DNA from 3 places in the Paenibacillus sp. SER-28 genome. Region 2 is predicted to be linked to each of the others. Evidence: predicted binding sites of a transcription regulator. Region 2 holds the regulator's gene; each other region holds the start of a gene.
The links. The regulator Rex, encoded in region 2, represses fermentation and respiration genes when NADH is low (regulators of the CRP and FNR family bind a similar motif). The targets are predictions, from matches to a motif close to TTGTGAAATATTTCACAA.

Region 1 (10,942 bases), on a different contig from region 2:
GTAGTCTGAACAACCTGTCGTTGGGCGACGAGACCGCAGCTGGAATCGGCACAAGTGTGAAGCGCCAGCGCCTATTACTGCTGGGCGCAGCCGTGGCTCTATCCAGTGCCAGCGTATCCATGGCCGGAGGCATCGGTTTTATTGGGCTGATTGCACCTCATCTGGCTCGTCGTCTGGTTGGGCCGATGTACCAGCATTTGCTGCCAGTAGCTTGTTTGGTCGGGGTCGTCATTCTGGTCACCGCAGATACGATTGGGCGTTCGGTGTTTCAGCCGAATGCGATTCCCGCAGGTGTAGTGGTTGCTGTGGTAGGAGCTCCGTATTTTTTATTCCTGCTGTCCCGAACAAAATGACAGAAGGATCAGGTACATATGAAATCATATGGTGCAAATGATACAACCCGCTGAAATTAAAAACTAAGTAGAAGCCTTCTATATTGATCGTTATAATGTAGAGTTTCTGTAGCATAGGAGAGAGTAATCATGAGAAAACACAAATTTGAGGGTTCAGGTTTTAAACGTTCATGGATAGTCACAACTCTTGTTGTATGCATGATCATGCTGTCCGCTTGCGGACAAGCAGCCGACAAGCAGGCTACCGATACGAAAGCGGCTGGCAGTGCGCAGACAACCATTAGTGCGGATTCGCGTATTGCTTCGATGTCTATTCATTTGACGAACAACCTGCTGGCATTGGGCATTACTCCGGCTGGTTCGGTCATTGGCGGAGATGTGAAGGATTTTCTGCCCCATGTAAAAGATCGTCTTCAAAATACCCGTAAGCTAGGTGTTGTCACAGACCCGGATATGGAAGCGGTACTGGAGCTTCAACCTGATCATATTTTCTTGGACAAAAAATATTCGGGAACCGATGTGGCCAAATTTGAAAAAATTGCGCCAACCGAAGTTTTTGATCTGGATGAAGGCACATGGAAGGATCAATTGAAAAAAATAGCCGTTATGGTCAAACATGAAGCACAGGCAGACGCATTTCTAAAAGATTATGATACACAGAAGGAACGAGTCAAAAAGCTGATTCATTCAAAAATTGGGGACGGAACGGTTATGGCTGTACGTGTGACGGCGAAAGAGGTCCGTGTTATGGGGATGAAGCGTCCGGTAGGGCCGCTGTTGTATCAGGACTTGGGCTTGAAGCCAGCCAAAGGTGTAGAAAAGATCAACAAGGCTTATCAGGTTGTTTCCCAAGAGGTTTTACCGGATTATGATGCTGATGCGATCCTTGTTATCATCAGTAAAGGCGCGGATGCCCAAAAGGTATACAAGCAGCTGGAAGGAAATACAGTATGGCAAGGTCTAAAGGCGGTGAAGCAAGGGCATGTCTACATGTTGGACGGACAACCTTGGCTGGACTATTCCGCGATGGGACATAAAATTGCTCTGGATAATGCAGAACAACTATTTTCCAAATAAGTTCTAAAGTATATCAAGCCGTATTCCCCCCATGCAGCTTCTTGCAGGCCAGGAATACGGCTTTTTGGCGTGTAAGTCGGTTGCCTGATCGAAATGAAAAGGAGCTGCTGCGATCCAAAATGAGGCAGCTCCATATAATGAGAATTGTGGGCTATGAACGTTTTTTACGCAGAAAAATTGGTTTGAGTCCAATAAATCCAATGGCGGCGAGAATTAAATTCGCCCAAGGTGAGATTCTGAATACTGGCAGTACACTGCGCAGCGCCAGTCCGGCGACAAGAATCACGACAACTAACACAACATACATCAAGATGGATTTAAGATTCATCTGGGGCTTTACAGGGGCATGGTCTGGCTGTTGTGTCTCCTCGCCTTCTTCGGGACGGTCCATAAAATTCATCAAAGCTTCAACGAGTAGAATGGCTCCTGCGGCGATGATGATAAGGGTGGATAGGCTGATTTTTTCAAAGGGTTTGATATCCCCACCTGTAAAGGTGACAAACCATCCGATAATTGCCTGTGTCAAGAAAAACATAGATAAGGCAATCCATGCAATAAGCGTATAATTTTTTGCTTTATTCATTTCTTCCTCCTGCTTTATGAGCGTATCCCGGGCTGATGGAACCGCCATTTCGTAACAAAGACAGTATACGTGAGGAAGCGTCGGATGGCAAAAGACTTTATCTATAAAATGTATATTACCGCTGCATTCTCCTCAAACTGGATACAGGGTGAGCACATAGAGCAACCTGAATATAAACGTTAAGAGGGTGTGGCATCATGAAACTGGAGAACCAGGCAGATTATTCAGTCCAAAAACGACTGGCAAACGCTTCGAACGGGAATAGCGGGGTGGCCTCGTCTACAAATGTGAGTCACCGGAGCGTTCAAGGATCATCTCCAACGTACCGTATACTGGACGATATCGAAGTGGCTGAGGATACAGAATTTGCGGGTGAACTAGGTGCACAGAACTACCGCAGCCTGTGGCATGAGGATGAACATAACGGCGCCTCTTGTAAGCTGGAGTGGGAGGGACGAACGAAGACCCACCAAATGTTTAGGAACAGCTACGAATAACGAATGTCTACTTTAATGTAGTGGATTCACTCTAATAAGTGTAGTATAGCGTTCTCCGGAATCGCATCGGGGAGCGCTATTTGTTTACTTTTTTTACGATGTGAACTGACAGGTTGACAAGGAAGCAGGGCGATGATAGACTGACTTTACTATAAAATCTTATTAAACTTATCGGAATTAAAGTGAATGAATATCCTGGATGGATAGTCCACGTTACGATATGAGTTTGAATTCATAAATGTGTAGTGAAGCTTGAAACAGGGGGAATCAGGATGGAACGGCAAATTGGAATTCGCTTTGAACATGAAGAACTGGCAGCAACAATTCATTATCCAAACCGTACAAATGAGGGAGATCGTCAGAGAAGGGTTCCTCTCGTTGTTATATGTCACGGTTTTGTAGGCAATCGTATCGGAGTAGATCGATTATTCGTCAAGACTGCGCGTGAACTGGCGGAAGGGGGATACTTTGTCCTGCGCTTTGATTTTGCCGGTTGTGGAGAAAGCACGGGGGAATATGGCAAGCAGGGGTTAGAGTCCATGATTAATCAGACACGTACCGTGTTGGATTACGCTGTCAATTGCGCGGACATTGACCCGACCAAGGTGACGCTGATCGGTCACAGTCTGGGGGGCGCAGTTGCCCTTCTCACAGCCGTACGGGACAAGAGAGTACAAAATCTGGTTCTTTGGTCCGCAGTGGGCTACCCGTTCAACGACATCGTCAAAATTACGGAGCGAAGCGTGTACGATGAGTCTGTTAAAACCGGTCATGCCGACTATTTGGGCTATAAGTTTACGCCTGCTTATTTTGAGTCGTTAGCTCAATTTCAACCGTTCCAGGAGGCCGTTAAATTTAACGGAGATGTGCTTGTTGTTCATGGCACCTCGGATGATATTATTCCTGTGGATTATGCATTTCTGTTTCAAAAGATATTCTGGATGCGTCCAGAGGGACGCTGTGATAAAGAGATTATTTTCCAGGGAGATCACACTTTCTCGTCAGGTAAAGAGCGGCAACGGCTGATCGATCGAACACTTGAATGGCTGGATGAACAGGAAAATATTCAACGGGATTGGCAGCACTGGATGATCTGATTTCAGTGTGTAACGGATTGTATTGGAAATTGCGCCTCCGCCGGAGTAAAATGGAAGAGTAACACTATACTGGCGTGTGGAGGTTGGCAGCGATGACATTACCCTCAATTTTTGTTGCGCATGGTTCACCGACACTGGCTGTAGAAAATAACGCATATACCAGCTTTCTTGCAAAGCTGGGCGCGAGCCTGCCCCGACCCAAAGGAATTGTCATTTTTTCCGCGCATTGGGATAGCCCCGATCAATGTATTGGCGCGGATGATCAGCATGCAGCGTTGCACGATTTCTATGGCTTTCCCGAAGAAATGTACTCAATTGATTACCCTGCATCAGGCGATCCAAAGCTGTATGAGGAGATAGAGCATCTGTTCAGTCAGCATAACCTGTTCCACCAGCCGGTTCGGAACCGAGGACTGGATCATGGAGCATGGGTGGTTTTGCGGCATATATATCCTGATGCAGACATACCGGTCGTACCCTTATCCATTGATTCTCGGCGCGCTCCCCAGGAGCAATACGAGATTGGGCGGATGCTGGCGCCGTTGCGAAAACAAGGAATTTTGATTATCGGTAGCGGTGGATTGGTCCACAACTTGCGGACACTCAAGCAGACGAGTGAGCCAGCTGATTGGGCCGTTCAATATGATGACTGGATTGCACAGCAGCTTCAAGACTGGAATTTGCGTCACCTATTCCAATATGACAAGAAGGCTCCATATGCCAAACAGGCGGTACCTTCTTATGGAATAGAGCATTTTTCACCTTTGTTTTATGCGATGGGGGCTGCGGATCATGAGCGCTCCGCGCGTAAGCTTTTTCAATCGTATGTCCTTGGCTCGTTAAGTCTCAATTGTTGGGCTTTTGGTCAAGAAAGTGATACGTAAATGTAAAAAAAGAACTTCCGAATCCACATGGTGTGTGGGAATGGAAGTTCTTTTGTGTATTTTGCGTCTTCGATTAATTAGAAGGCACGTGTATCGTGAGCATAACAGCGCAAAAAAATAACCATTATCCCGGAGGATAACGGTTATTTTGGGGATGGTTAAGCTATTTTTCGACTAGGGTCCGCTGGAAAGGTATCTTTATTTTTACGAAACAGTCCACGCAGGAAGGGCAGTACCCAACGGTCAAAGCCAATTCTTCCGGCATTTGCACCAGCAACTACAAGGAAGATTTCAAACAGCAGGTAGATTGCATTGGTGCTTACTGTACCCGAGAACAGGAACGAGAAGTTCATAACCATAGCCATCAAAGCAGCCAGTGTAGTCAATGTACCGAGAAGCAGGCCAACCCCGACCAAGAACTCACCCAATGGGATCAGGACGTTGAACAAACCTACATTCGGCAGGGCAAAGGCTTCCAGGAACGATCCCCACCAGCCTTGTACAGCGGGATGGTCTCCACCTGTTTTAGCAATGGCCCCCGAGATAAATCCGCCTGCATCGAATCCACCTGTCAGCTTTTCAAGTCCGTGGGTCATCCATTCATAACCTAGATAAACCCGTACTACAGTCAGCAACCACATTGCGACTTTGTTTTCACGTAACCAGCTGTTAAACATTCAAACCACTCCTCTTTCTTAATCTATAATGTTGGTTGTATTTCATTTTGTTGGGGATGATCATCTTTGCTACACCTTTATTGTAGTAGGTTCAGTTACAGTTATTTGTGATAAAAATCACAAAGTCTGAATATTTTTTAAATTTTAATGTCTTTAGATAAGTATTCTATAGAGTGGTTACGCTTCAATCAAGACAAAAACAGGAAATAAAGCTTATAATGAGAAAAATAACTAAGTGGAGGGATGAACTTGTCCGGGCCCATTTCCCAACGAAATCATTGGTTGCGTGTGATGGCCTCAGCTCTGTTATGCATGACGCTGATGTCTTGTACTGCTATGTCCAATACGGGTGAATCTGAATCCGTTCCCCAACCGACCAAGCAAGAAACAGAGAAGGAGGCACTTGAACCGCCGAAGGAGCAGTCTATTCCGGCATTTACAGCTCCGCTTACCGGTCTTCCGGTGGAGCAGCCTGTTTTGGAGCGGCCGCTCGCTGTCATGATTAACAATGCTCCGGCTGCACGTCCTCAGGCAGGACTTAGCCAGGCAGACATGGTATATGAAGTTCTTGCAGAAGGCGGGATTACCCGTCTGGTCGCTTTTTTCCAAAGTCATGGTGGAGATGTAAAGATTGGACCGGTCCGTAGCATTCGACCGTATTTGATTGAGCTGGGCGAAACCTATGGTGCGTTGCCTATACACGCAGGGGGAAGCACAGATGCCTATGCGATTTTACAGCAGCAGCGGAAGGAACATCTGGATGAGATTTCAAATGGAGGGGCTTACTTCTGGCGAAGCAAAGATCGTCGTCCTCCACATAATTTATACACAGACGTGAACAGGCTGCGCAAAGGAAGCGATAGTAAAGGGTATGCCAAGCATACGGACGTTCCAGTATATTCTTACCTTAAATCCGGTGAAACCCCAGTTATGATGGACGAGACAGCAGCATCTTTGCAAATTCGGTTTTTGCTTAAAAGCTATCGGGTATCTTATACCTATGATCCAGCGAATCAACAATATAAGCGTTTTGTGAACGAAAAGTCACATATGGATCAAAATAATAACCAACAGCTCTCAGCAGCCAATGTTATTGTAATGAGCGCTAGACATCGAACGTTGGATGATGTGGGCAGATTAAGTGTTGAGCTGGACGGCAGTGGAGAGGCCATGGTGTTTCAACAAGGACAGTTAATACAGGCTGAGTGGCAGCATACACCAGGCGATGCGATTCGTTTTATGAAAAATGGGGTTGAAATCCCGTTAACGCCAGGTACATCCTATATACATGTGGTACCTGCAGATACTTCACTAAAGGAACATGTAACCATAGCAGCAAATTAGAAAACGAAATACACCTTTTTAGGAAGAAATTGTCGGATAATGACCTTCCATGTCGGGCACTGTATACGTATGTCGTGAAATTTGCTTTTACAAACATTACAAAAACATTGATGAGTGTGATAAGATAGCAAAGGTTGTCTATTGCAGTCGAAACAGGTTGCGGATATTTTCGTAAAGGGGTAATCGTTATGAGATTGAAGAAAAAGGATATATTCTTCGAGACGTTGGAAAATATGGCAGATACGATCGTGCAAGCAGCCGATTATTTTGCCCAACATACTTCAAATCTTCAGGATGTGACTTTGTTTACAAATGAAATGAAGAAGTATGAAAATAAGTGTGATGATTACACACACACGATTATTACTGAGCTGAACAAGACCTTCATTACGCCGTTGGAACGCGACGACATCATGGAACTGACAACAACCATGGATGATGTGTTGGACGGTCTTGAAGCGACGGCTTCTCGTTTTTATATGTACAACATTACGGAGCCGGACGAGTATATTGTGCAGTTCGCTGATATTCTGCGTCAATCAGCTTACGAAATTCAGAAAGCTGTACATTTGCTTTCGCAGAAAAAATTGCTGGCCATTCGTGAATACACTATTCGCCTGAATGATTTGGAAAATCAGGGGGATGAATTATTGCGTATTTGCATCAAAAACCTGTTTGCAACTGTAACTGACCCTATTGAACTGATTAAACGCAAAGAATTGTACGAACGCCTTGAAACGACAACGGATTCATGCGAGGATGTTGCAAATATGCTGGAATCCATCATTATGCGTAACTCGTAAGGGAGTCCTTTTACATGGATACAAGTTTACTGGTATTGGGTATTGTTATTTTTCTTGCTCTGGCATTTGATTTTATTAATGGTTTTCATGATACGGCGAACGCGATTGCAACTTCGGTATCGACCCGTGCATTGACCCCGCGACGTGCGATTATTATGGCTGCGGTCATGAACTTTCTCGGGGCAATATTGTTTACAGGCGTTGCGAAGACCATTGGTGGAAGTGTCGCTGATCCAACCAAGCTTACGAATGGAATTGATATCGTCATTGCGACGCTGATCGCTGCGATTATCTGGAACCTCTTAACCTGGTGGTTCGGTATTCCTTCATCCTCTTCTCATGCACTAATTGGTGCATTGGCTGGAGCGGTGTATGTAGGTGCGGGATCGGATAAATTAAACTGGAGCGGCTTCATCGGGATTGTCGAAGGACTTATTTTCTCCCCGTTGATTGCTTTTGTTGTCGGTTACATCGTGATGATAATTTTAAAATACATCTTCGCTCGTCGTAGTCCGCATACGGTAAACAAAGGGTTTCGTACAATGCAGGTCATTACGGCAGCGCTTCAGTCGTTCACGCATGGTACGAATGATGCTCAAAAGGCGATGGGGATTATTACATTCGCACTCGTTTCGGCGGGGTATCAGGACCATTTGGAAGTACCCATGTGGGTGAAAATTTCAGCCGCAACAGCCATGGCGCTGGGTACATCTATCGGGGGCTGGAAAATCATCAAGACGATGGGAACCAAGATTTTTAAAATCGAGCCAATTAACGGATTCGCAGCCGACATTTCGGGAGCCTCTGTTATTTTCACAGCTACATTGCTTCATTTGCCCGTAAGTACCACTCATGCCATTACTTCGGCTATTTTGGGTGTGGGTTCTGCGAAGCGTTTTTCCGCTGTGCGTTGGTCGCTGGCCGGTCGAATTATTATTACTTGGGTTATAACGATACCAATTGCTGCGCTGTTATCTGGATTGATTTTCAAAATTCTTTTCTAGTTCATTATTATTTCTTGAAAAATAGGTACACACTATAGAATACACAATAAGCTTCCGTCCGCTTTTTGCGGCAGGGGCTTATTGGCATTCTGGGGCAAAACGGCTTCTTTAAAGTTTACACATCCAGATAGTTCCATGAAACGTTTTTCAAAAATACCTGACATCAAAGTAGTCAATTTTTAATAACTCCTGTAGAATAAACAGAAAACTTTGAACCGTTCAACTGACTGGAGGAAATTATGCAAAAATCTAGAAAACTAATAGCACTCATGATTTGTTTGTTTTTTGTGGTTGCCCTGTCCGGTAATTTCGGTGTAGTGGCACATGCTGAAAATAAAACAAAGTATGATATCGGCACGGATACAACGTTCGCGCCTTTTGAGTTTGAAGATGTAGATGGTAAATTTGTCGGAATCGACATGGATTTGCTGGCAGCTATTGCCAAGGATCAGAATTTTGAATATACGATTAAGCCTCTTGGCTTTAACGCGGCAGTGCAGGCCCTTGAAACGAATCAAGTGGATGGTGTCATTGCCGGTATGAGTATTACCGATGAACGTAAGCGGAAATTTGATTTTTCCGAGCCTTATTTTGATTCAGGCGTCGTCATGGCGGTCCGCAAGGATAATGATACGGTTAAACGCTATGAGGACTTGAAAGGACAGCGTGTCGCTGTCAAAACAGGAACGGAAGGTTACACATTCGCAGAATCGATTAAGGCCAAATACGGCTTTACTACAGTACCTTTCGATGATTCTTCTCAAATGTATGATGAAGTCAAAACAGGTAATTCGGTTGCCTGCTTTGATGACTATCCGGTACTGGCATACGGTGTAAACCAAAATAACGGCCTTAAGCTGGTAACAGATAAGGAAAAAGGCGCTTCTTACGGGTTTGCTGTTAACCAAGGCAAGAACCAGGAGTTGCTGGAGAAATTTAATGCAGGGCTTGTTAATCTGCGCAATAGCGGGGAATACGATAAAATTTTGGCTAAATACCTTGGCGAATCGGGCAAAGGTGTGGCGCCTGTAGAGACCAGCCGCTGGGGACTGATTTCTGCTTCGCTGCCTTCGCTGATTAAGGGCATGGGAAATACGTTGCTGTACACACTTGTATCTTTACTCGTAGCCTTTATCCTAGGGTTGGTGTTTGGCTTTATGAAAGTAAGCCATAACAAGGTGTTCCGTGGTATTGCAACTGTATTCGTCGATATATTCCGCGGTATTCCGCTGATCGTGCTTGCTTTCTTTATTTACTTTGGTATTCCACAGGCACTGGATTTCAAAATGCCGCTTTTTGTCGCGGCTGTACTGACATTATCCCTGAATGCGGGTGCGTATGTAACTGAGATTATCCGTGGTGGTATTCAGTCCATTGATCCTGGACAAATGGAAGCAGCTCGTTCGCTTGGTCTACCCTATCGGACGGCTATGCTTAAAATCATTTTGCCACAAGCTGTGAAAATCATGATCCCGTCGTTTATCAATCAGTTGGTTATTACGTTGAAGGATACGTCCATTTTGTCTGTTATCGGTCTGGTCGAGTTGACCCAATCGGGTAAGATCATTATTGCGCGGACATTCCAATCCTTTGATATTTGGCTGGTAGTAGCGGTGATGTATCTTATCGTCATTACAGTCCTGACCAAAATTTCCAACCGTCTTGAAGGGAGAGTTCGCCGTGGGTAAAATTATCGTTAAAAACCTGAAAAAAAGCTATGGTAGTAATCAAGTATTAAAGGGCATCGATATGCAAGTACGTGAAGGCGAGGTTGTTTGTGTCATTGGCCCCTCTGGTTCGGGAAAAAGTACGTTTTTGCGTTGTATGAACATGCTTGAAGAAATTACCGCAGGTGAGGTCATTGTGGATGACTACAACTTGAGTGACAAAAACGTGGACATTAACAAAGTCCGTGAAAATATAGGTATGGTATTTCAACATTTTAATTTGTTTCCGCATATGACCGTGCTCAAGAACATTATGTTCGCGCCGACTGAACTGGGGAAACAGTCCAAGGCAGAGGCCCGGGAAACGGCTATGAAGCTGCTGGATCGTGTAGGTTTGGCCGATAAGGCAGATGCACTGCCAGGACAGCTTTCCGGCGGTCAGAAGCAGCGTGTGGCGATTGCACGTGCGCTGGCAATGAATCCAGACATTATGCTGTTCGACGAGCCGACCTCGGCGCTCGATCCTGAAATGGTAGGCGAAGTGCTGGGCGTAATGAAAGATCTGGCGCGTGAAGGCATGACGATGATGATCGTAACGCATGAGATGGGTTTTGCACGCGAAGTAAGCGACCGTGTTGTGTTTATGGACGGTGGTTACATCGTAGAAGAAGGAACGCCACAAGAGGTATTTGGTAATCCGAAAAACGAGCGGACTATTAGTTTCTTGGAAAAAGTATTGTAAGTGGGCAAGGTTTGCCGGGAGTGCAGGTGAGGACGTAGTGTGAGACCGCTCCGCGTTCCATTTGATCTTTCGATCGCTGTTGCCCCTAAATTTTTGGATTGTATAGGACCTTATAAGGTGAAAATTCAGAGGCAAAGGCGAACGCTGCCGCTTCTACAGATTCAAATGGACCGCTACGCTACTACTTGCTAAGCGCTCCTTTCTTCGCAAAAGC
Region 2 (10,942 bases):
TCGGGGCACGAGAAGTCGACGGATTGGGCCTCAACCATCGATCAGATGTATCCGCTCGTGTTAGAGGTTAAGGAAACTTGGGACCTGCTAAGCGACAAGCTGTTTGGCATGTTGCCAGAACGAAGCGATGCGACACCAGGTGAAACAGGACAGTTTTCTTCCCGTCTCAAACCTTCAGCCAAGCCTGCAAAGTGGGATCAGGCGGGGGCTTTGGAAAATCAGCTATATGTAACGATGAGTGAAATTTTGCGCAAGGGTGACAAGCTGATGCTGGACGTCAAGGAAGAACATGACGATTATGCGGCGGATAGCCTTATTACAGATATCACGGGTCTGCTCAAGGATCTGGCGGGGATTCGAGAAAATTTGCGCTTTTTTATGCGACTCGATGATGAAACAACCGTATACTGGCTCGAAGCGAGTGGGCAATTCCGCAGTAAATCATTACAATTTTATGCGGTGCCCGTCGATGTGAGCCGCCAGTTGAAAGAAATGTTTTTTGACAAAAAAAGAAGCATTATTCTGACGTCTGCTACCTTATCGGTAGATAAGTCGTTTCAGTACATGATCGATCAGCTCGGCTTGCAGGAAGCCGCAGATCAAGAGCGGCTGATGACTTCGCAGCTCCCGTCACCCTTTAATTACAGGGATCAGGTGCTGCTGGTCATTCCACGGGATTTCCCAAGCGTGAAGGGCAGTGTAGGAGATGCACACTTTGTAGATATGCTCGTTAGCTCTCTAGGAGCGACTGCTCAGGCGACGCGGGGGAGAATGCTCGTTCTGTTTACTTCCTATCGGATGCTCCGGCAAGTGTATGAGCCGCTCAAAGAGGCCTTAGCATCCAGCGAAATTACTGTGCTGGGACAAGGTGTGGACAGTGGGAGTCGCAGCAAGCTAACCCGCCGTTTTCAGGAAGCCAAAGCTTCTGTATTGCTGGGAACCAGCAGCTTCTGGGAAGGCGTCGATATTCCGGGGAAGGCTCTGACTTGTCTGGCCATTGTTCGCTTGCCATTTCAACCGCCGAATCACCCGTTGCTGGAGGCAAAAAGCGAGCTGCTCCAGCAGCAGAAGAAGAATCCATTTATGAAGCTGTCTGTACCACAAGCGGTCATTCGCTTCAAACAGGGATTTGGTCGGTTGGTTCGTACAGCGAGCGACCACGGGGTCGTTATCGTTTACGATACGCGTGTGATCGAATCCTATTACGGAAAGCACTTTTTGTACTCGTTACCGGGACCAAAAATGGAGCATATGCCATCGGAGCAAATGGTGCCCCGCATCGCCGAATGGCTCCAATCCGCCCCGGAGACCGAGGCATAACGGACGGACACTAAGTATGTTCGTTACAATTAGGGGGAGCAAGTATGAAATCAGATAAAATTTCAGAGGCTGTCGTACGGAGGTTACCCGTATATTTACGTTATCTGAATGCACTTCACAAACGGGAGGTGGCTACGGTCTCTTCTCAAGAGTTGGGACAGAGGCTAGATTTGAACCCGGCCCAAATCCGTAAAGATCTCGCCTATTTTGGAGATTTTGGTCGGAAGGGTATCGGTTATGATGTTTCTTATCTAATTGAGAAAATACGCCATATCCTGAAAATCGATCAGCAAATTAATGTAGTATTGGTCGGAGCGGGTAATCTGGGGCAAGCCCTTTCGAATTATAACGCTTATTTAAAAGACAATATGAAGATTGTAGCGGTATTTGATGCGTTTCCGGATAAGGTAGGGACCAAGATCAATACATTGGTCGTGCAACCGATGGATGAACTGGAAGCGACTGTGAGAGAAAAAAACATTCGAATCGGGATTATTACCGTACCTGATTTTGAAGCACAGCACGTGGCTGACAGGCTTATTGAGAGCGGAATTGGAGCGATCCTGAACTTTGCACCGACTACTCTCAAGGCACCGGCCAACATTCGGATTCATGCCACAGACTTTACAACTGATTTGCTTAGCCTCGCTTATTATTTGGAGGACGGAAAGGAAGAAACACAATATGACAGTGAATAAATGGATGATTAAAAACGGCTCTTTTGCCGTAAATGGACCAGAAGCTGGGGTAATCCATGGTTTTATGATTGTGGAAGATAGCCGCATTACTTACATTGGCGAGACTTTGCCTTCGGGTGAGGAAGAGACGGAAGCGATCGATGGTAAGGGGCTTTTGTTTTTACCTGGTCTGATTAATACTCATGGTCATGCGGCGATGTCTCTGCTGCGTGGGCATGGAGATGACTTGGCACTTCAAGTATGGCTTCAGGAAAAAATGTGGCCTATGGAAGCCAAGTTTACATCTACGGACGTGTACTGGGGTACGTCGTTGTCTGTGCTGGAAATGCTGAAAGGTGGAACAACGACCTTCCTGGACATGTACGATCATATGGATGAGGTGGCTCGTGTGGCTGAAGAGTCAGGTATTCGTGCAAGTCTGATGCGTGGAGCAATTGGACTATGTTCGGAGGAAGAACAGCGAATCAAGCTGGCTGAGGCCGTGACTTTTGCGCGTAACTGGCATGGTAAAGCAGACGGGCGTATTACAACGATGATGTCACCGCATGCGCCATACACCTGTCCACCTGCGTTTATTGAAAAATTCGTACAAGCTGCGCATGATCTGGATTTGCCGCTGCATACGCACATGTCTGAGACGATCGCCGAAGTGGAGCAAAACGTACGTGACTACGGTTTGCGTCCAGTTGCACACTTGGATAAGCTTGGCTTTTTCTCCCGTCCTTCGCTTGTTGCCCATGGCGTTCATTTGAATGACGAAGAAATAGCTTTACTGGCTGAACGTGGTGTAGCGGTTTCGCACAACCCAGGTAGCAACTTGAAGCTGGCAAGTGGTGTGGCAAGAGTGCCTGAATTGCTGCGTGCAGGGGTTACCGTTTCTCTCGGAACGGATGGTCCTGCCAGTAATAATAACCTGGATATGTTCGAGGAAATGCGTCTGGCAGCACTTATTCACAAGGGTGTATCTGGTGACCCTACGGCAGTTCCTGCGAGTGAAGCGCTGCGTCTGGCAACAGAATACGGTGCAAAGTCAATTGGTTTAAAAGAAGTAGGAGCGTTGGCAGCAGGCAACAAGGCTGACTTTATCGCGCTGGATCTGAATCAGGCACATTTCTTGCCACGTACAGATCTTATTTCCCATGCGGTATACTCAGCAAGCGCCAAAGACGTGGTTCACGTATGGGTAGACGGTCGTCAGGTTGTGAAAAACGGCGAATGCCTGACTATGGACGAGGAACGCATCAAACATGAGGCACAAGCCGCCTTTGAAGGGCTGCTGTCGCGCTAATTCAGGTGTCACATCCCCTTAGAGAGGAAGCACGGGTTTGAAAAATAAGAAAAAGTGGATAGCGGTCGCCATTTTGGCCGTAATACTGATCCTGGTCAGCATTTTCTGGTATTATTCCTATGTTACTCAAGACCAGGTGGCTGAGAAAAATGCCGCTATCATTAAGGCCAAGCAATCAGGTGGTCTGGTTAGCACGACTCAAACATGGAAGTCTGTGTGGGATCAGGTATATTGGGTGGTTCAAGGGAAAAATGCACAGAATGAAAATATAATGGTGTGGGTTCCTTTTCAAAAAGTGGAAGGACAACCTAACGTACCTGCCGCAGATAATAGCGGTGTTCACACCGAACTGCTGAAGAATGGAGTCGATGAGCAAAAAATGACGGCAATAATTCAGCAGCAGCTTCCAGGTGTAAAAATTGTAAGGCTTCAGCCGAGTGTGTTCAATGGCGAATATGTGTGGCAGTTGTTTTACGATGATGGAAGTCATCATTACTACAGCTTTTATCGTTTCTCAGATGGGGTAGCGACGGGTGTAAAATATACTTTGCCCAATAACTAGCTGGTTGAGGATTAGCAGATGTGGAATGAATGACTAGTAAATAATTGAAAGCTTAAGAAAAAGACGTAAATGCGATGAAATTCGTATTTACGTCTTTTAGTCTTGCTATGCCGTAAAGTGGGCTGAAAACCAGTGAAGCATCTTTACCTATCCATCTTCTCTCCTAGGGCAAATTCATCTTTATGGCGGGCAGCACGGAGTGGAGGATTTGAATTTGGAGAAGAGGAGCGTTCGCCATTGCCGCCGGATTTAAGAATATAATCGAGAAAAATCGGATGGCAACAGCGATCGTAAGATCAAATCCTACGCTCAGCGTCTCGCCTCCACCTTAACCAAAGATTTTGCCTCATCACAACTCCTCCACACATTGCCTTCGATATTAGATATACGTTATGATATACTATATTTTATAAGTGATAGACAAAAATGATAGAAAAAAGAATTGCTGATCGGTGTAAGATCATGCAATTTGGTTGTTTGTTGACATTCGTCCCGTTTCTTCTGGGTTTTACATTTTGAGAGGAGGATGTTGTTTGAAATTGCGTGCAGTTCCTATCGTTGTGGCGGCAGTTTTGGCAGCTTTGCTGCTATTTGGGGGATGGTTCATTTACCGTCAGGTTACAATGCAAAGCCCTCTGGAAAAACTGGTTTCTCAATATCCAGGCGTGACAAGCGCTCAAATAGATATTAAACAGGATCAGGTTGTATTGAAACTAGATCTCAAACCGCAGGCGGATGTGGCCGGATTAGTCGATGTGGTTAAGCAAAAAGGACAAACCATCATTGGCAGCCGTACCATTAAGCTGGATATTGAAGATCGTTCCAATTCAGCACTGAATCAATGGTGGTCTGAGGCTATGTTTCCTGTAGCCGAAGCGATGGAAAATAAAAAGTATACTCAAATTTCATCTACAGTTGAGCAGATGAAAAAGAAAAAGACGGGTATCAAAGCTGATACCGACATGGATTCGAACAATGTCTATATCCGACTCAGCGAAGGGAAAGCGACCAAATTTATCGTATTGCCACGTCAATCTCAGCAAATGGGGGTATGGCCTAATGCCTAGATGGATCAAGGAAACATTAATCGGCATAGTGCCGGTGACTATTATATTTCTCGTTTTTATTGGGGTGAATATTATCCCTCTTCTAGTTGCTGGCGTGATGCTCAGCGGCTTGTTAATGCTCATGCATGCACGTGGTGGCTTGGCCGTAGGTGCTGGGCAAGAACGTAAACGCAAAAAAAATGGTCCGGACAAACTGACTTTTGAGGAAATCGGTGGGCAGGAAAGCGCTAAACAGGAGTTGCGTGAGGCCCTGGACTTTTTGAATCGACATGATGAAATTTCCAAGTTTGGTATCCGTCCATTAAAAGGCGTTCTACTCACAGGCCCTCCGGGAACAGGGAAAACACTGATGGCGAAAGCAGCCGCACACTATACTAATTCTGTATTTGTTGCAGCCTCAGGTAGTGAATTTGTTGAAATGTACGTTGGTGTTGGCGCGGGTCGTGTCCGTGAGTTGTTTCGGGAGGCACGTACTCGTGCAGCCAAGGAAAAGAAGGAAAATGCGATTATTTTTATTGACGAGATCGACGTAATTGGTGGTAAACGTGAGGGTGGACAGCAACGAGAATATGATCAGACTTTGAATCAGTTGCTGACAGAAATGGATGGCATTTATTCGGCAGATACACCGCGGATTTTGATCATTGCAGCAACAAACCGTAAAGAAATGTTGGACAGCGCCTTAACGCGTCCAGGACGTTTTGACCGTCATATTCAAGTGGATTTGCCTGACAAGAAGGGCCGTCTTCATATTCTTAAAATTCATGCCAAAAACAAACCGATTCAGGAAGATGCGAATCTGGACAAAATTGCTGAGGAATCTTACGGGTTTTCCGGCGCACAGCTGGAGAGCGTGATGAATGAAGCGGCAATCTATGCGATGAGACAGGATCAGAAAATGATTGCGCAGAAGCATCTGTCGATGGCAATTGACAAAGTAATGATGGGTGAAAAGACAGATCGAGAATCGACGTTGGAAGAGAAAAAACGTGTAGCGATTCATGAACTGGGACATGCTATTATGGCCGAAATTGTTCGTCCCGGTAGCGTAAGCCAGGTAGCACTTAGCCCACGTGGGAAAGCGCTTGGCTATGTGCGCCACAATCCACAGCAAGAGCATTATTTATACACCAAGCAGTTCCTGGAGGAGCAGATCATGATCTCACTCGCAGGGGCTACGGCGGAAGAAATGTACTATGGCGGTCGCAGTACCGGCTCAAGTAATGATTTTGAGCAGGCGCTGAATATCGTCCATACGATGATGACTTCCGGTTTGACTTCACTTGGCATTATTAACATGGAAATGGTAACCAAAGAAGAACTTATGCGGGAAAATGGCGAGATTATGGCTGACCTGCATACCCGAACTTTGGAGTTGCTGGAAAAGCATCGTCCTGTGTTCGACAACTCACTTGACATCCTGATGAAGGAAGAAACTCTGTCTGGAGATCAATTTAGATGTCAATTTAGTGAAAATGCTTTATTACCAGCATAATTTTTTATGCTGGTTATTTTTTTTTACTTTTAGTCCGTGCTAAGATATTATTATCTATTGGGACATAAACATGTATTTTTCGACAAAGAAGGATACAATATATGAGAGTGACCAGGAAAGGGTGGAGTAAAGAATCATGCAATTTAAAAAAATCGGCGTCATCGGCGGCGGCACCATGGGACAGGGGATTTCTGAAATGCTCGCGTCCAAAGGAATCGATGTGCTGCTGGTAGAGCAGACACCAGAGAAACTAGACTACGCCTACAATATGATTGAAACGAGTCTGGACAAACAACTGGAAAAGTGGGCAATTACTCAAGCTGAGAAAAAATTGATCTTATCCCGTATTCAAAAAGTAATCCATTTGGCGGAGCTCGGCAGCTGCGATATGGTCATTGAGACTATTACAGAGAATCTGGACGAGAAGAAAGCAGTGTTCCAAGAGCTAGACTATGTGTGTCCAAGCAATATTATTCTTGCAAGTAATACATCCACGCTGAGCCTGACCGAGCTTGCTAGCTCGACCAAGTATCCTGAGCGTGTTATTGGTATGCACTTTATTTATCCAGTATCCCGTATTGATCTTGTAGAAATTATTCGTGGTTTGAAAACTTCGGACGATACATTTGAACACACTAAAATGTTCGTGGAAGAAATAGTGGAGAAAAAAGGAGTCATGATTTATGAATCTCCTGGATTCGTAACAAGCCGGATTATCTGTCTGCTGATTAACGAAGCGGCCCATGTACTTCAAGAGGGCGTGGCTTCCGCTGAAGATATCGATGACGCTATGCGAATCGGCTATAGCTTCCAAAGCGGTCCTTTGGAAATGGCTGACCGCTTTGGTCTAGATTCCGTTTTGGCTGCTCTGGAGCGTATGTTCCGTGAATTCGGCGAATTGAAATATCGTCCGTCCATCGTACTGAAGAAAATGGTGCGTGCAGGTAATCTGGGCGTGAAATCGGGCGAAGGCTTCTTTAAGTACGACAAGGATGGTGACCGGATATGAAAATTCTCGTAATCAATGCAGGGAGTTCTTCCCTGAAATACCAATTGTATGATATGACGGACGAGTCCGTTCTGGCAAAAGGATTGGTAGAGCGCATCGGTATGGATTCCTCCATTCTTACGCATAAGCCAACCAATAAAGAAGAATACACCGAAGTTAGCGAAATTTTGGAACATACTACAGCCATCCGTAAAGTGCTAAACGCACTCACAGATGCTGAACATGGTGTAATCTCCAGTACTAGTGAAATTCAGGCTGTGGGCCACCGTGTGGTTCATGGAGGCGAAATCTTCAAACAGTCTGCAGTTGTAACGCCTGAAGCGAAGAGTGAAATCCGCCGCTTGTTTGACCTGGCACCACTGCATAACCCTGCTTCCATGATGGGGATTAAAGCGGCTGAATTGAATATGCCAGATGTACCGCAGGTTGTGGTATTTGATACCTCGTTCCATCAAACCATGCCTGAAAAAGCTTATATGTACGCCATTCCAAGAGTGTTGTACAATAAGTATAAGGTTCGTCGTTACGGTGCCCATGGCACTTCCCATGATTTTGTAAGTAAGGAAGCCGCCAAATTCCTTGGTCGTCCTTTGGAAGACCTGAAGATTATCACTTGTCATATCGGTAATGGTGGTAGTGTAACAGCAGTTCAAGGCGGTTTGTCTGTTGATACTTCCATGGGTATGACTCCACTGGAAGGTCTTATGATGGGTACTCGTAGTGGTGATTTGGACCCAGCAATCGTACCTTATGTCATGAACAAAGAAGAATTGACTGTCAATGAAGTCAATTCCATGCTGAACAAGCATAGTGGACTTTTAGCTATTTCCGGTATCAGCAGTGACATGCGTGAAATCACAGAAGGTATGGAAAAAGGCGAAGCTAATTCTACATTGGCATTCGAAATGTATGAATACCGTCTGCGCAAATACATTGGATCGTATGCTGCCGCAATGAACGGGGTAGACGTAATTGCATTTACAGCAGGTGTAGGCGAGAACTCCATCGTTCTGCGTAAGAGAGTGTTGGAGCAATTGACATTCCTCGGTATCGAGCTGGATGAATCGTTGAATGCTATTCGTTCTGGCGAGCCTCGCCGGATTACAACTGCAAATTCAAAGGTTGAAGTACTGATCATTCCAACGAACGAAGAACTGGTTATTGCCCGTGACACGTTCCGTCTGGTTCAGTAGTTCGGTTCGAAAGTATAAACTTTATGCATGCGGACTTACGTTTGAGTTCCGCATGCACCAAACAGCGAGAGCAAACAGCCTGACCCAGGGGGAAGGGCTGTTTGATTTTCGGTTAAGAGGAGAGAGACGGTCATGACGAATAAAAGTACGATTGCCCAAGTGGGCCGCCATGTAGGGGAAAAGGTTACAATCGGCGCTTGGGTAAACAATAAACGATCTAGTGGTAAAATTCAGTTCCTGCAACTGCGCGATGGTAGCGGGTATATTCAAGGGGTTATCGTGAAAAGCGAAGTGTCGGAGGATATTTGGAATGACGCCAAATCCTTGACTCAAGAGAGCTCCCTTTACGTTACTGGAGTGGTGCGTGAAGAACCGCGTAGCCAATCGGGCTTTGAATTAACGGTTACAGGCATTGAAATTATTCATTTGACCGAAAACTACCCGATTACACCCAAAGAGCATGGTGTAGATTTCCTGATGGATCATCGTCACTTGTGGCTGCGTTCCGCCAAGCAACGTGCTGTTCTGATCGTACGGGCTGAAATTATCCGTGCGGTACAGGAATTCTTTAACGGCAACGGCTTTACGAAGGTGGACCCACCCATTTTGACTCCTTCCTCTGCAGAAGGCACAACAGAATTGTTCCACATTAAATATTTTGATGAAGATGCGTATTTGACACAAAGCGGGCAGTTGTATATGGAAGCCGCGGCAATGGCGCTGGGCAAAGTATATTCCTTTGGTCCAACTTTCCGTGCGGAAAAGTCTAAAACACGTCGTCACCTGATTGAGTTCTGGATGATCGAGCCTGAGATGGCTTTTGTGGATCATGAAGAATCCTTGCGCGTTCAGGAGCAGTTTGTAAGTCATATCGTGCAATCTGTTCTGAAAAATTGTGCGAAGGAGCTTGAAACAATCGGACGCGATGTTTCGAAGCTGGAGCAAATTCAAGGCGAATTCCCACGTATTACGTATGATGAGGTGATTGCCTTCCTTCAAGGTGAAGGTTTCGATATCCCATGGGGAGAAGACTTTGGTGCTCCTCATGAAACGGCGATTGCTGAAAGATATAACAAGCCTGTGTTCATTACACATTGGCCGACTCACATTAAGGCATTCTATATGAAACCCGACCCGACCCGTCCAGAGGTTGTTTTGTGTGCCGATATGATCGCTCCTGAAGGCTACGGCGAAATTATCGGGGGTTCCCAACGGATTGATGATCCAGCATTGATGGAAGAACGTTTTAACGAGCATAACTTGGCTCGTGAAGCCTACCAATGGTATATGGATCTGCGCACCTATGGTACCGTTCCGCATTCCGGCTTTGGACTGGGCCTGGAGCGTACAGTAGCATGGATTTGTGGACTCGATCATGTACGTGAAACGATCCCGTTCCCACGTATGCTGTATCGTTTGTATCCGTAACCGATGACCGGATCATTCGACAAGACATCAGCGGCAGAATGGGCGGAGGGAGTAGCCTTTGCTATGGAAGCCGGAATGGTCCAGATTCCCTACGCCCTGCTCAAGCATTATCGGACACTTCGGCTGACGGATGGTGAAATGCTGCTACTGATGCAGTTGCTTGCCTTTAAACAAGCGGAACGTAATGAATTTCCGACATGGGAACAATTGCAGTCACGTATTGGATGCACTGCGAACGAAATCGCACTCTATTTCAGTAAGCTCATGAAAGAAGGATTTTTGAGAATCGATTCCGTGGAAGACCGCACCTCATCCGTACAATTCGAACGTTACAATTTGACGGGGCTGTACCGTAAGTTGGCAGAATGTATGATCGCTGAGCGTAATGAGCAGCACGATGAAGATGACATTTTGTTTGCCGGAAAGCCGGATTTACTGAATGGAATATCAGAATCCCCGCTTACAGAAGAACGAAATTTGTTCACGATTTTTGAGAAAGAATTCGGGCGCCCATTGTCACCGATGGAATACGAGACGATCACCAGCTGGGTGGATCAGGATCGGTATCCCGAGGAGCTGATTTTGCTGGCTTTGAAGGAAGCGGTATTTGCAGGGAAAGTACATTTCCGGTATATAGACCGTATTTTGCTGGAGTGGAGCCGAAACCGTGTTCGTAATGCACAGGATGCCAAAGAATACGCCCAGCGATTCCGTGGTGGTGGACGCAATTGATATATCGGTCTAAATAGGCTTTAATGATAGAGGACATACCATTCCGTCAGGAGGGTGTGTCCTTTTTTAAATATTTTTTTCGAAATATGCAGGGGAAGGAAATTTCCTGGCGTCTATAGTATTGGGAAGGGGGAGAGCGTCATTGATATA
Region 3 (10,942 bases), on a different contig from region 2:
GGGCGGTTGCGTTACTTTTTATTTGCGAGAGCAGGCATTGAATAGTGCAATTGCCCAGACGGTAAACAATGTGGAAAAGATCAAGAGCCAGACGGCAAATTTACTGCGTGTGCCAACGGATATTTCAAATGGGCTCATGTTCGATAAAAGGCTGAGGGAGATGGCGAACCGACGATATCCGGGTATGGTAGAGCTGATGAATGCGTATCATCAATACAAGGATTTTAATGAGTATACTCAGCAATATAGAGAAGTTGCTACCATCCGGTTCTATTCGTACAATCCGACGCTTGTCAATAATCTGGAGTTTATTCCAGTGGACTCTAACATTGAGCGGCAGCCGTGGTTCCAGACGGCTTTGAAGGGGACGGCGATTAACTGGTTTTACATTCAGGATAAGGAAGATAACCCGGTTAATCGCCTGAGCCTGGTACGGCAAATTCCATTTCCCGAATACAGTACCAAGGGAGTTCTGATGATATCGCTGAGCCAGACCGAGTTGAATCATATGCTGAGCAAGGAGCCTTTTGAAACATTGATTACAGATCGTAACGGGATTGTGGTCGCAGCTACTCATCCACAGTCGGTGGGCCAAACGTTGAGCGATTTACATTTGGGCTTTGACGTCCAGCGTGCGGGTAAGGGGATATATGAAGCGAAAATCAACGGAGTGCCCTCCAACATCATCGTGGATGAGCTGCTGCCCGCCTCCAGTGTGAGCGGATTTACGATTATTTCAGTGTTTTCGACGGAGCATATTGTACAGGGAGCCAACCGAATCAGCCTGATTGGTGCTTTATGTGTTCTTGCAGTGCTGGTTATGGCACTGATTCTAATCACCATCATTTCCTGGCTGATTACCAAACGACTACAGCGGTTGAGCTATGAGCTGGGTAAGGTAGCCGCGGGCGATTTTCATGTGGTATCGAGTGTGGAGGGAAGGGACGAGATCGGGGATTTATCCCGCCGTTTCAACTATATGGTGAGTAGTATTCGCCAACTCATGGCGCAGGTCTATGAGACGAGTGAGCACAACAACAGGCTGGAATTGGCACAAAAGGATATCAAGCTAAAAATGATGGCCAGCCAAATTAATCCGCACTTTCTGTTTAATGCGTTAGAGTCCATTCGAATGAAAGCACATCTGAATGGGGAAGCGGAAATTGCAACGACGGTGCGTTTGCTTGGCAGGCTGATGCGCCGGAATCTGGAGATTGGCAGTGGTAAAACGACGGTACTACAGGAGCTGGATATGGTGCGATCCTATTTGCAAATTCAGCAGTTCAGATTTGGAAATCGTTTGATCTATGAAGTGAATTTGGAAGAAAGCGCGACGGACATGTCGATTCCTCCCTTAATCATACAACCGCTGGTGGAAAATGCAGTCATTCATGGCCTGGAAAATAAGGAAGAGCCAGTTACCGTGAAGGTAGATATTACAATAGAACAAAGAGAGTTGAAAATTAAAGTAGAAGATGACGGGATCGGCATGGAAGCTGGGCAACTGACCCGTCTGCTAGATCGGATCAGGGGGGCGGATGAGCCGGAAGGGAGCAGTATTGGCCTGCGTAATGTACATCAACGTCTGACATTGATGTACGGCGAACGTTATGGACTGCATATTGAAAGCGCATTACAAGTAGGAACAACCGTATACTTTTCCATACCAAGGGAGGAAGAGTCAAATGTATAAAGCAATGATTGTAGATGATGAGCCTGCGATTCGTGAAGGATTGTCCTCTATTATTGACTGGGGGAATTGTGGCTTCCGTATTGTCGATACGGCAGGGAACGGACGCGAGGCTCTGGATAAGTTCGGAGAGCATCGGCCGGAGTTGGTCATTGTAGATATTCGTATGCCCGGGATGAGTGGACTGGAGGTCATACGAAGCATACGTGAAAAGAACGGAGAGCCGTTTCATTTTCTCATATTAAGCGGATATGCAGACTTTGATTATGCACGGCAAGCCTTGGGCTTCGGGGTAGATGGCTATCTACTGAAGCCAGTTGATGAGGAAGAAATGACGACAGAGTTGAAACGGGTATGGCAAAACATTGAGGACGAGAAAGAAGACGGCAAATGGGGAAGTACGCCTTCCCATGAGCGTAATTGGATCGAAGCATTATTGTTTCCGGTTCATCGAGAGCATGCTCGTAAGGCCGTAGAAGGCAGCGATTCTCTGCACAAAGCATCCGAGCAAGCTGAACATCAAAGCGGTAACGGAAAACATGGACAACAGCCCGCGTTACCAGCCTTGGACTGGAGTAGCTATCAGGTTATTCTGCTGGATTTACGTATTCCTGACTGGGATCGACAAGCTCGGCAGTCGGCAGCAAAGCAGCGGCTAACGGAATTGTGCCATGAGCAGGGCAGAGGTATCATGTTTGAGGCTGGAATATATATGGGTCTTTTGCTTCCCGCCACGTTAAAAACGGAGAAAGATGCTGTTCAATTACTGGCTGCTTGGCGACAGGAGCTAAAGCCGTGGGCAACGGAAATTTATGTGGCTGCCGGTGATCCTGTATCCATTCTTAACGACATTCCCAGATCTTTTGAGCAGGCACTACGATTGTTAGAACGTACGTTTTTGTTCCGGGCAGAAAGAGTCATGCTTTCCGGAGACCTATACGAATTGGAGATAGTTGAGACTGAAATGAGTGGAGCGTCTGATCGTGCTACAAATGATCCCCTACGTTATGCAGAAAAGCTGTACTATGCGCTAGATATGGCTAATAGTGAAGCTGCAACCCGTGTCATTAAGGAAATGGAAGACCAATTTCCACGGATTTATCGCACAGAATCTGCAATCAAGGCAGCGTTCGCCCAAACATTCACACTGGCGTTGAACAAGTATGCAGCCGGACAGGATCACAGCAGAACCGTGCTGGAGGAGCACTCCAGTTTTATAACCGATGTATATGCTTATTCCACATTGGGCGAGCTGGTAGATCACTCGTTGGAGCATGTGTTGCAATGGATTGGCCAGACTGAATCTGGTGGCAAGGGCATCATCATGAAACAAATGATTGACTTTATACATAGTCATTATGATGAAAATTTGCGACTGGAGTTACTGGCAGATATGTTTAATTACAATAGTGGCTATTTGGGCAAACTGTTCAAAAGTCATACTGGCGAGGCCTTTAATGCCTACCTGGATAAGGTGAGGATTGAGCGAGCAAGGGAATTGCTTGCACAAGGAATTAAGGTACACCAGGTGGCGGAACGCGTGGGATATGCGAATGCAGATTATTTTCATAGTAAATTTAAAAAGTATGCTGGAATGTCACCTTCCTCCTACCGTAATCGGGTTCAAAAGAATGGAGGAACAGATGGTTGTTGATAGATTCCTAGATTTAACGCTATGAAGTCTCTCTTGCAGATGTCGGAGGTATAACCTTCGAACGAAGAGAGGCTCTTTTTTTATGGTGAAAAAATGGATAGATCAATCGAAAATGTCACATTTATTATGTAGTTTAGGGCGTTTTCATCAAATCGCCACCATTATGACACAGCTTTGACACGATGTTCACATTTTCGATTCTATTTCATTTAAATTTATTCTATATAATGGGGATAAATCTGAAGCCGGATCATGACAACCATGGTGAAGGTATGGAGTGAGTCATTTTCTAAAAAGTGACCGCTGCATATGTAAGAATGTGAATACTATCACAAATGGAGAAGACTTCAGATTATAAATACTATAAATCATTGTTAAGAGAAGTGCAGGGGGGAGCAACATCATGGACGTATTGGATTTGGCACGGTTGCAGTTTGCAACCACAACGATTCTTCACTTTGTTTATGTGCCGATCTCTATTGGATTGTCGTTATTAGTGGCAATTATGGAGACGATGTATGTTATCAAGAAAAATGACTTGTACAAAAAAATGGCGCAATTCTGGGGAACGTTTCTGCTGATTAACTTTGCACTGGGCGTCGTCACCGGGATTTTGCAAGAATTCCAGTTCGGGATGAACTGGTCGGACTTTTCCCGTTTTGTCGGTGATGTATTCGGTACGCCGCTGGCGATTGAAGCATTGCTTGCATTTTTCCTGGAATCGACGTTTATCGGATTATGGGTATTCGGTTGGGAAAGATTGTCCAAAACGGTCCATTTAATCTGTATGTGGTTGGTATCTATCGGTACGATGTTATCGGCATTGTGGATTCTAGCTGCTAATTCATTCATGCAGCGTCCCGTAGGATATGAGATTCAAAATGGACGTGCAGAAATGAAAGATTTTGCCGCTCTGCTAACGAACGAACAACTGCTATGGGAATTTCCGCATACGCTGTTTGCTGCTTTTGCGACAGGAGCATTTCTGATCGCGGGTATCAGTGCATGGAAGCTGATGCAAAAAAAGAATATGGACTTTTTTAAACCTTCTTTCAAATTGAGCATTATTGTTGCCTTAATCAGCGCCATAGCTATTCCTTTGTTTGGTCATGGTCAGGCTCAATATTTAGTGAAAACACAACCGATGAAGATGGCTGCCAGTGAGGGCTTATGGGAGAACAGCGGTGACCCCGCTCCTTGGACAGTTATCGCATGGATTGATCCTGGAAAAAAGGAAAATACCTTTGAGATTAAAGTTCCTTTTGCTTTGAGTTTTCTATCCTATAGTAAATTTACCGGCTCTGTGCCTGGTATGAATGAGCTTCAGGCAGAATATGAGAAAACCTATGGTCCGGGAGATTATATCCCGCCAGTAAGAACCACGTTCTGGAGCTTCCGCATTATGATTGCGGCGGGATGTGGCATGATTGCACTCGCTTTATACGGAGCTTACCTGACGTTCCGTAAAAAGTTGGAAGGTTCACATCGCTGGTTCTTCCGTCTTATGATATGGGGGATATCCCTTCCATTCATTGGGAATACTTCAGGTTGGATCATGACTGAAATAGGTCGCCAACCGTGGACTGTATTTGGTCTGCTTCAAACGAAAGATTCTGTTTCGCCTACTGTTGTGGCTGGAGAAGTGTTGTTCTCGTTCATCTCATTTACCACATTGTATTTAATTTTAACAGGTGTGCTGGCGTTTTTGTTTTACCGTACGGCTCGCAAAGGTCCAGATATTGAGCCGTATCAACAAACGGTAATTCATGATCCTTTTGCTCAAGGGGGTGACACCATTGTCGCTAAATGATTTATGGTTCCTATTGATTGCTGTGCTGTTTACTGGCTTCTTTTTTCTGGAAGGCTTTGATTTTGGCGTAGGAATGGCCACAGGATTGGTGCCGCGTAATGACCAACAAAAACGTTTGATGATCAATACGATTGGTCCATTCTGGGATGCCAACGAAGTGTGGCTGATTACAGCAGCAGGTGCGATGTTTGCCGCTTTCCCACATTTTTATGCAACCATGTTCAGCGGATATTATCTGGTATTTGTCTTTATTTTGCTAGGTTTGATCTTGCGTGGAGTTTCTTTTGAGTTCCGCGGCAAGGCTGAAGGGAAATGGTGGACAGGTACGTGGGATGCCTGCATTCTGATTGGCAGCTTTCTACCGCCGATGCTGTTCGGTATGGCTTTTGCGGCTTTGGTGAAAGGTGTACCTATTCAGCAAAACATGGATTTGAAAGCTGGATTTTCCGATGTATTCAATGGATACACCGTATGGATTGGACTGACAGTGGTCGGAATGTGTCTAATGCACGGACTGACGTTTATTTCCCTGCGGACGATTGGAGAAGTACGGGATCGCGCGCGTGTGATCGCGTCCAAGTTTCTTCCGGTATTGGGCATTTTACTCGCGGGCATGGTGGTATGGACTTATTTTGCAACGGATTTATTCGCACGTCGCGGTCCCTTTATGTATGCTGCGGTTGCGGTGGGAATTGTCGCCTATGTGCTGACAGGGTACTTCCTGAAGCAGCGCCGTGAAGGATGGGCCTTCGGGATGACAGGTGCAGTGATTTTACTGACCTTCGTATCGTTATTCGTCGGTTTGTTCCCAAGATTTATGGTGAGCTCGATTAACAGTGCTTTTGATTTAACGATTTATAATGCAAGCTCCAGTCATTACACACTGAAAGCCATGACGATTGTTGCAGCAACGCTTTTACCCTTTGTGTTGGCTTATCAGGCATGGAGCTATTTTGTTTTCCATAAGCGTCTCAGTGAGAAGGATCATTTGGAATACTAATGGATAAGGCATGGTTTGAATTAAAGGGCATTCGGCCAGTGATGCTGCTACTGGCTGCCCTTTCCCTGCTCCAGGGGGCCGCAGTGATTGCACAAGCAGTCTTCTTGGCAAAGGCTATTACGATTTTATTTGATAAAAATCCGCTGGTGATGGCTTGGCCGTCGCTGGCGTTGTTTTTCGCAGCTTTTGCAACGAGGCATACGGCGATCTGGCTGCAACGCCGGACAGCAGGCCGTTTTGCTGAAGCTTCAGGCGCTTCCTTACGGGAGCGTCTGCTTGCACGTTTGTTCGAACGGGGGCCGGGGTTTGCAGCGCAGGAAGGTAGCGGCAAATTGGTGACGCTAGCGCTGGACGGCATGGATCGTTTTCGCACGTATTTGGAACTGTCCATTCCTCGTATGATTGACATGATGGCTGTAACTATACTTGTGCTTGTGTATGTTTTCACATTGGATGTCATTTCAGGTGTGATTTTGACGACTACGATGCCGATCCTGGTAGGCTTTTTTATTTTGCTCGGCTTGGCGGCGCGGAAGCAGGCAGACAAGCAGTGGCGTTCCTATCGTCTGTTATCTCACCATTTCACGGATTCGCTGCGTGGACTTCAGACACTAAGGTTTTTGGGTCGTAGCCAAGAGCATGGGGAAACGGTTGGGAAGGTCAGCGACCAATACCGCACGACAACGATGCGCACGCTGCGGGTAGCGTTTCTTTCCTCATTTGCCCTTGATTTTTTTAGTATGCTATCGGTCGCTTTTGTCGCGGTAGGCTTGGGGTTGCGCCTGATTAGTGGCTCGGTGGGTTTGGAGGCAGCGCTGGCGGTGCTTATTTTGGCGCCAGAATATTTTATGCCTATACGCCAGTTGGGATCAGACTATCATGCTTCACTGGATGGTAAGGAGGCTTGGGGAGCAATACGCTCCATTCTCAGTACAGAAGATGATGCGACCAAGCCGGATAAACAGGCAGCTAACGATAAAGGATTGGACATCACGGGACAGGACATTCTTGAGCTGTCTGATGTGTGCCTCCTTAATGAAGACGGTTCGGCTCGGCTTGAACATGTGTCTGCACATGTTGAACCGCACATGAACATGATCGGCATCGTTGGAGCTAGCGGTGCAGGTAAAACGACGCTGCTTAGTCTGCTTGGCGGCTTTGCTGATCCGACTTCAGGCGAGCTACTCCTGAATGGATGCGGATTGGCTGGGGAAGCCAAAACTGAATGGCAACGGCATATTGCCTATATTCCACAGCATCCTTACCTGTTTAGCTCTTCTTTGGCAGATAATATCCGCTTTTATGAACCTGAGGCATCCAACCAGCAGGTAGAGTGGGCGATTGACGCGGTTGGACTGCGTGAACTGGTAGACGGTCTTCCGGGTGGAATGAATGAGCCCATTGGTGAAGCGGGTAGGACACTGAGCGGAGGGCAGGCGCAGCGGATTGCATTGGCACGGGCATTGCTCAGTAACCGTCCGGTCATTTTATTGGATGAGCCTACGGCGCATCTGGATATTGAGACAGAGTGGGAGCTAAAACAGACGATTTTATCGGTTTTGAAACACAAAAGAGTGTTTCTTGCCACCCACCGGCTACATTGGATGCCAGATATGGACTGTGTCTGGATGATGAATCAAGGTCGTCTGGAAGAAGTAGGTTCCCATCAACAATTGATTGCCCGTAAGGGGGCATATTACCGATTGCTGACGGGGATGTCGGAAGGAGGGAACGGACGATATGAGAGTAACGGACAATAGCAGACAAGGCTGGTTTGTGACGTATCTGAGACAATATTTTTGGGCTTTTCTGGTAGCTGCTCTTTTGGGTGCATTGGCCATTGGATGTGCGGGCGCGTTGCTCTTTACGTCCGGTCATCTGATTACCCGTTCGGCCTTAAAACCGGAAAATATATTAATGGTGTATGTTCCAATTGTGCTTGTGCGAACATTTGGCTTTAGTAAAGCGGTTATTCAGTACCTGGAGCGCTTGGTAGGACATGATGCCGCACTGCGCCTTGTGTCCCGTATGCGGGTACGCTTATATCGGGCAGTGGAACCGCAGGCGCTGATGATTCGCAGCAAATTCCGTACAGGGGACCTCTTGGGACTGCTGGCAGAGGATATTGAGCAGCTTCAAAACATCTATTTGAAGCTAGTTTTGCCTGCGCTATCGGCTTTGCTGATTTATGCAGCAGGCATCTGGGCGCTTGGACGGATGGACGGAACCTTTGCCTTGCTCATGGCGTTATATGGCGGATTTTTGCTTTTTATTGCCCCGGCTATCTCACTATGGACCTCACTCGCCAAACGGCGAGTGTTCAAGCAGGAACGGAGTAAAGCCTATCAGGAGCTAACGGATGCTCTGTTTGGCATGAGTGATCTGGTGCTGAGCGGACGGACTGGGCATTTCCTGAGCACCTTTACACAACGACACAATAGGGCTGCCGTAATGGAAAATTCACTTCGCCGGAGCGAGTGGCGTTCTCATTGGATCGCACAATGCGTTGTAGGTGGCGGGGTTGTGATTATGACTGTGTGGGCTGGAGGACTGGTAGCACAGAATCGTATAGAAGCCACATGGCTGGCATCCTTTGCCCTTGTGGCTTTTCCATTGCTGGATGCCTTCGTTCGCGCTGGAGAAGCGGTGGTTCATGCGCCGGAGTATCAGGATTCACTTCGACGGTTAAAGGATTCGGAGAAAGACACACCTACACCTGGAGCAGGCGGAACAGCAGATATTCTAGAGGAACAGGCTACCGCTATGCGATTGGGCCACGGAGGAGACCTGCTGCTGAACAACGTAAGCTACCGCTATGCGACAACGCAGGAATGGAGCGTTCGTGATATCTCTTTGCACGTACCACAGGGGGGGAAGGTTGCATTGCTTGGTCGCAGTGGTGCGGGCAAGTCCACGCTACTGAACCTGATTCAGGGAGCATTGCAGCCTGATGAAGGTAGCGTCACTGTCGCAGGGATTCCCGTATATACAGGTGGAGCATACTCCAGTCTATTTGCAGTGCTAAACCAACAGCCGTATTTATTCGATACAACGGTAGCGAACAATATTCGGCTGGGACGACCCGATGCTACGCTGGATGAGGTTCGTGCAGTAACAGAGCAGGTAGGGCTTGGAGCCCTAATTGATTCTTTGCCGGAGGGCTACGATACCCGAATGCAGGAGACAGGTCTTCGTTTTTCCGGTGGAGAAAAACAGCGAATTGCACTGGCGCGGATTTTGCTGCAAAATCACCCGATTGTTTTACTGGATGAGCCGACAGTGGGGCTTGACCCGCTGACAGAGCATGAGCTCATGCAGACGATGTTTCGTGTGCTGGAGGGTAAAACGCTCATCTGGATCACGCATCATCTCACAGGAATGGAGCATATGGACGAGGTGATCTTTATGGAAAAAGGGGTCATTTCCATGCGAGGAAGCCATGAACAGCTGTGGCAGGAGCAGTCCCGATACCGCAGCCTGTATGAGCTGGATCATCCGAGCCTGTGAAATGAGGTATTTAAAATTTTGATTAACTTTTATATACTGGTTAGAGTTGATGCGTCACATGTAGACACTCAACTGTAGACACTCAACTGGAGGGGCTGATATGAATGAAAGCACTTATCTCTAAGCATTGGCATTTGATGCTGATTGGTTTTGTAGCCCTGAGTATGGGCGGGTTTGTCTTGTTTTATTTTCAGGGGAGCGTGTCGTCGTTTCCGGCCAGTCAACCTAAACAAGCTCAGGAAGAGCCAGACAAGACCAAATATGAGATTGTTACAGTGGGTGTAAAAGGGGACGGTTTCTATCCTAAAAATATTGAAGTGAAAGCTGGCGTTCCAACCAAAATCAATTTCAAGAAAATGACATCCTTTACTTGCATTGATGAAGTGCAGTCGTTGAAGATCGGAATGGACGTTTACCTGGATCACGAAAATAATTATTTTACCGTCAAGGACTTGAAGCCGGGGGTATATGAGTATAATTGTGGCATGTACATGTACTTTGGGACGATCACAGTAAAATAAATCAAAATAGCTTTCTAGCACATTGATGCTAGAAAGCTATTTTTTTCCTTTAATCAATTAGGCTAATTGCGACAGTCTGTATATACCATCATCCACCTGTGGTGCAATATGCATTATCCTTTACCTCTGATCAGCTTACATTGCTGATCTTTTGTTTTTTACAAGACTTCTCTCAGAAAATTTACATGAGAACGGAGCAGGCGGAATGGTGCTGGACAAGCGAAGCGGTCGCCTTTGTCCCCGGATTTCTACCTTTGGTTGCTTATTCAAGAAATCCGGGGACAACAGCGAGGGAAGCACCATCCGCATGCGTAGTGGTACGAATGTAATTTTTTTCATCCCATATATCTAATTTTGAACTGATTTTTCTCCTAATTCGTCGGGTACCCGCTTTCAAGCCAGCAAAGTATGATAATAGTATCTAGAGATGAGGAGGAGCTTGTTATGGGATCTTCAACTGAAACCGCTTCCAGTAATGGAGCTGTGATTCCTGAATCCAACCGGGGAAGACCGCGCAAGGCTCGCGGCCCGAAGCCTGAACGTGGTAGAAAAGGCTTGTGGGACAGTGTAAAGCAGCAAAAGTATCTTTATTTTATGTCTATTCCTTTCGTCATATGGGTGTTTGTTTTCAGCTATCTTCCGCTCTGGGGCTGGACGATGGCGTTTCAAAATTATAAGCCAGCCAAATCTTTTTCGGACCAGAAATGGGTAGGGCTGAATAACTTTATTGAGCTATTTCAGGATGAACGATTTTATCTGG

Region 1: a site for Rex is predicted at 5,274-5,291, ahead of ACUYLD_RS18120 (DoxX family membrane protein). Genes of this name have one in related genera too.
Region 3: a site for Rex is predicted at 3,662-3,679, ahead of ACUYLD_RS17345 (cytochrome ubiquinol oxidase subunit I). Genes of this name have one in related genera too.

What each region holds. Positions count from the first base shown of each region.
Region 1 covers NZ_JBRECM010000008.1:50,117-61,058, forward strand. Annotated here, with positions in the region: gene ACUYLD_RS18090 (FecCD family ABC transporter permease) at 1-353, shown strand, start outside; gene ACUYLD_RS18095 (ABC transporter substrate-binding protein) at 483-1,430, shown strand; gene ACUYLD_RS18100 (hypothetical protein) at 1,582-2,013, opposite strand; gene ACUYLD_RS18105 (hypothetical protein) at 2,211-2,510, shown strand; gene ACUYLD_RS18110 (alpha/beta hydrolase) at 2,783-3,607, shown strand; gene ACUYLD_RS18115 (dioxygenase family protein) at 3,700-4,491, shown strand; gene ACUYLD_RS18120 (DoxX family membrane protein) at 4,650-5,168, opposite strand; gene ACUYLD_RS18125 (DUF3048 domain-containing protein) at 5,418-6,512, shown strand; gene ACUYLD_RS18130 (DUF47 domain-containing protein) at 6,701-7,315, shown strand; gene ACUYLD_RS18135 (inorganic phosphate transporter) at 7,330-8,319, shown strand; gene ACUYLD_RS18140 (hypothetical protein) at 8,352-8,495, opposite strand; gene ACUYLD_RS18145 (amino acid ABC transporter substrate-binding protein/permease) at 8,559-10,007, shown strand; gene ACUYLD_RS18150 (amino acid ABC transporter ATP-binding protein) at 10,000-10,728, shown strand.
Region 2 covers NZ_JBRECM010000002.1:470,751-481,692, forward strand. Annotated here, with positions in the region: gene dinG (ATP-dependent DNA helicase DinG) at 1-1,320, shown strand, start outside; gene ACUYLD_RS07595 (redox-sensing transcriptional repressor Rex) at 1,365-2,018, shown strand; gene ACUYLD_RS07600 (amidohydrolase) at 2,005-3,306, shown strand; gene ACUYLD_RS07605 (cell wall elongation regulator TseB-like domain-containing protein) at 3,344-3,868, shown strand; gene ACUYLD_RS07610 (hypothetical protein) at 4,402-4,935, shown strand; gene ACUYLD_RS07615 (AAA family ATPase) at 4,928-6,430, shown strand; gene ACUYLD_RS07620 (3-hydroxyacyl-CoA dehydrogenase family protein) at 6,567-7,439, shown strand; gene ACUYLD_RS07625 (acetate/propionate family kinase) at 7,436-8,632, shown strand; gene asnS (asparagine--tRNA ligase) at 8,765-10,060, shown strand; gene ACUYLD_RS07635 (DnaD domain protein) at 10,064-10,792, shown strand; gene ACUYLD_RS07640 (RNA polymerase sigma factor) at 10,847-10,942, shown strand, end outside.
Region 3 covers NZ_JBRECM010000007.1:125,954-136,895, forward strand. Annotated here, with positions in the region: gene ACUYLD_RS17335 (cache domain-containing sensor histidine kinase) at 1-1,693, shown strand, start outside; gene ACUYLD_RS17340 (response regulator) at 1,686-3,344, shown strand; gene ACUYLD_RS17345 (cytochrome ubiquinol oxidase subunit I) at 3,748-5,154, shown strand; gene cydB (cytochrome d ubiquinol oxidase subunit II) at 5,141-6,154, shown strand; gene cydD (thiol reductant ABC exporter subunit CydD) at 6,154-7,914, shown strand; gene cydC (thiol reductant ABC exporter subunit CydC) at 7,895-9,661, shown strand; gene ACUYLD_RS17365 (cupredoxin domain-containing protein) at 9,766-10,182, shown strand; gene ACUYLD_RS17370 (ABC transporter permease) at 10,627-10,942, shown strand, end outside.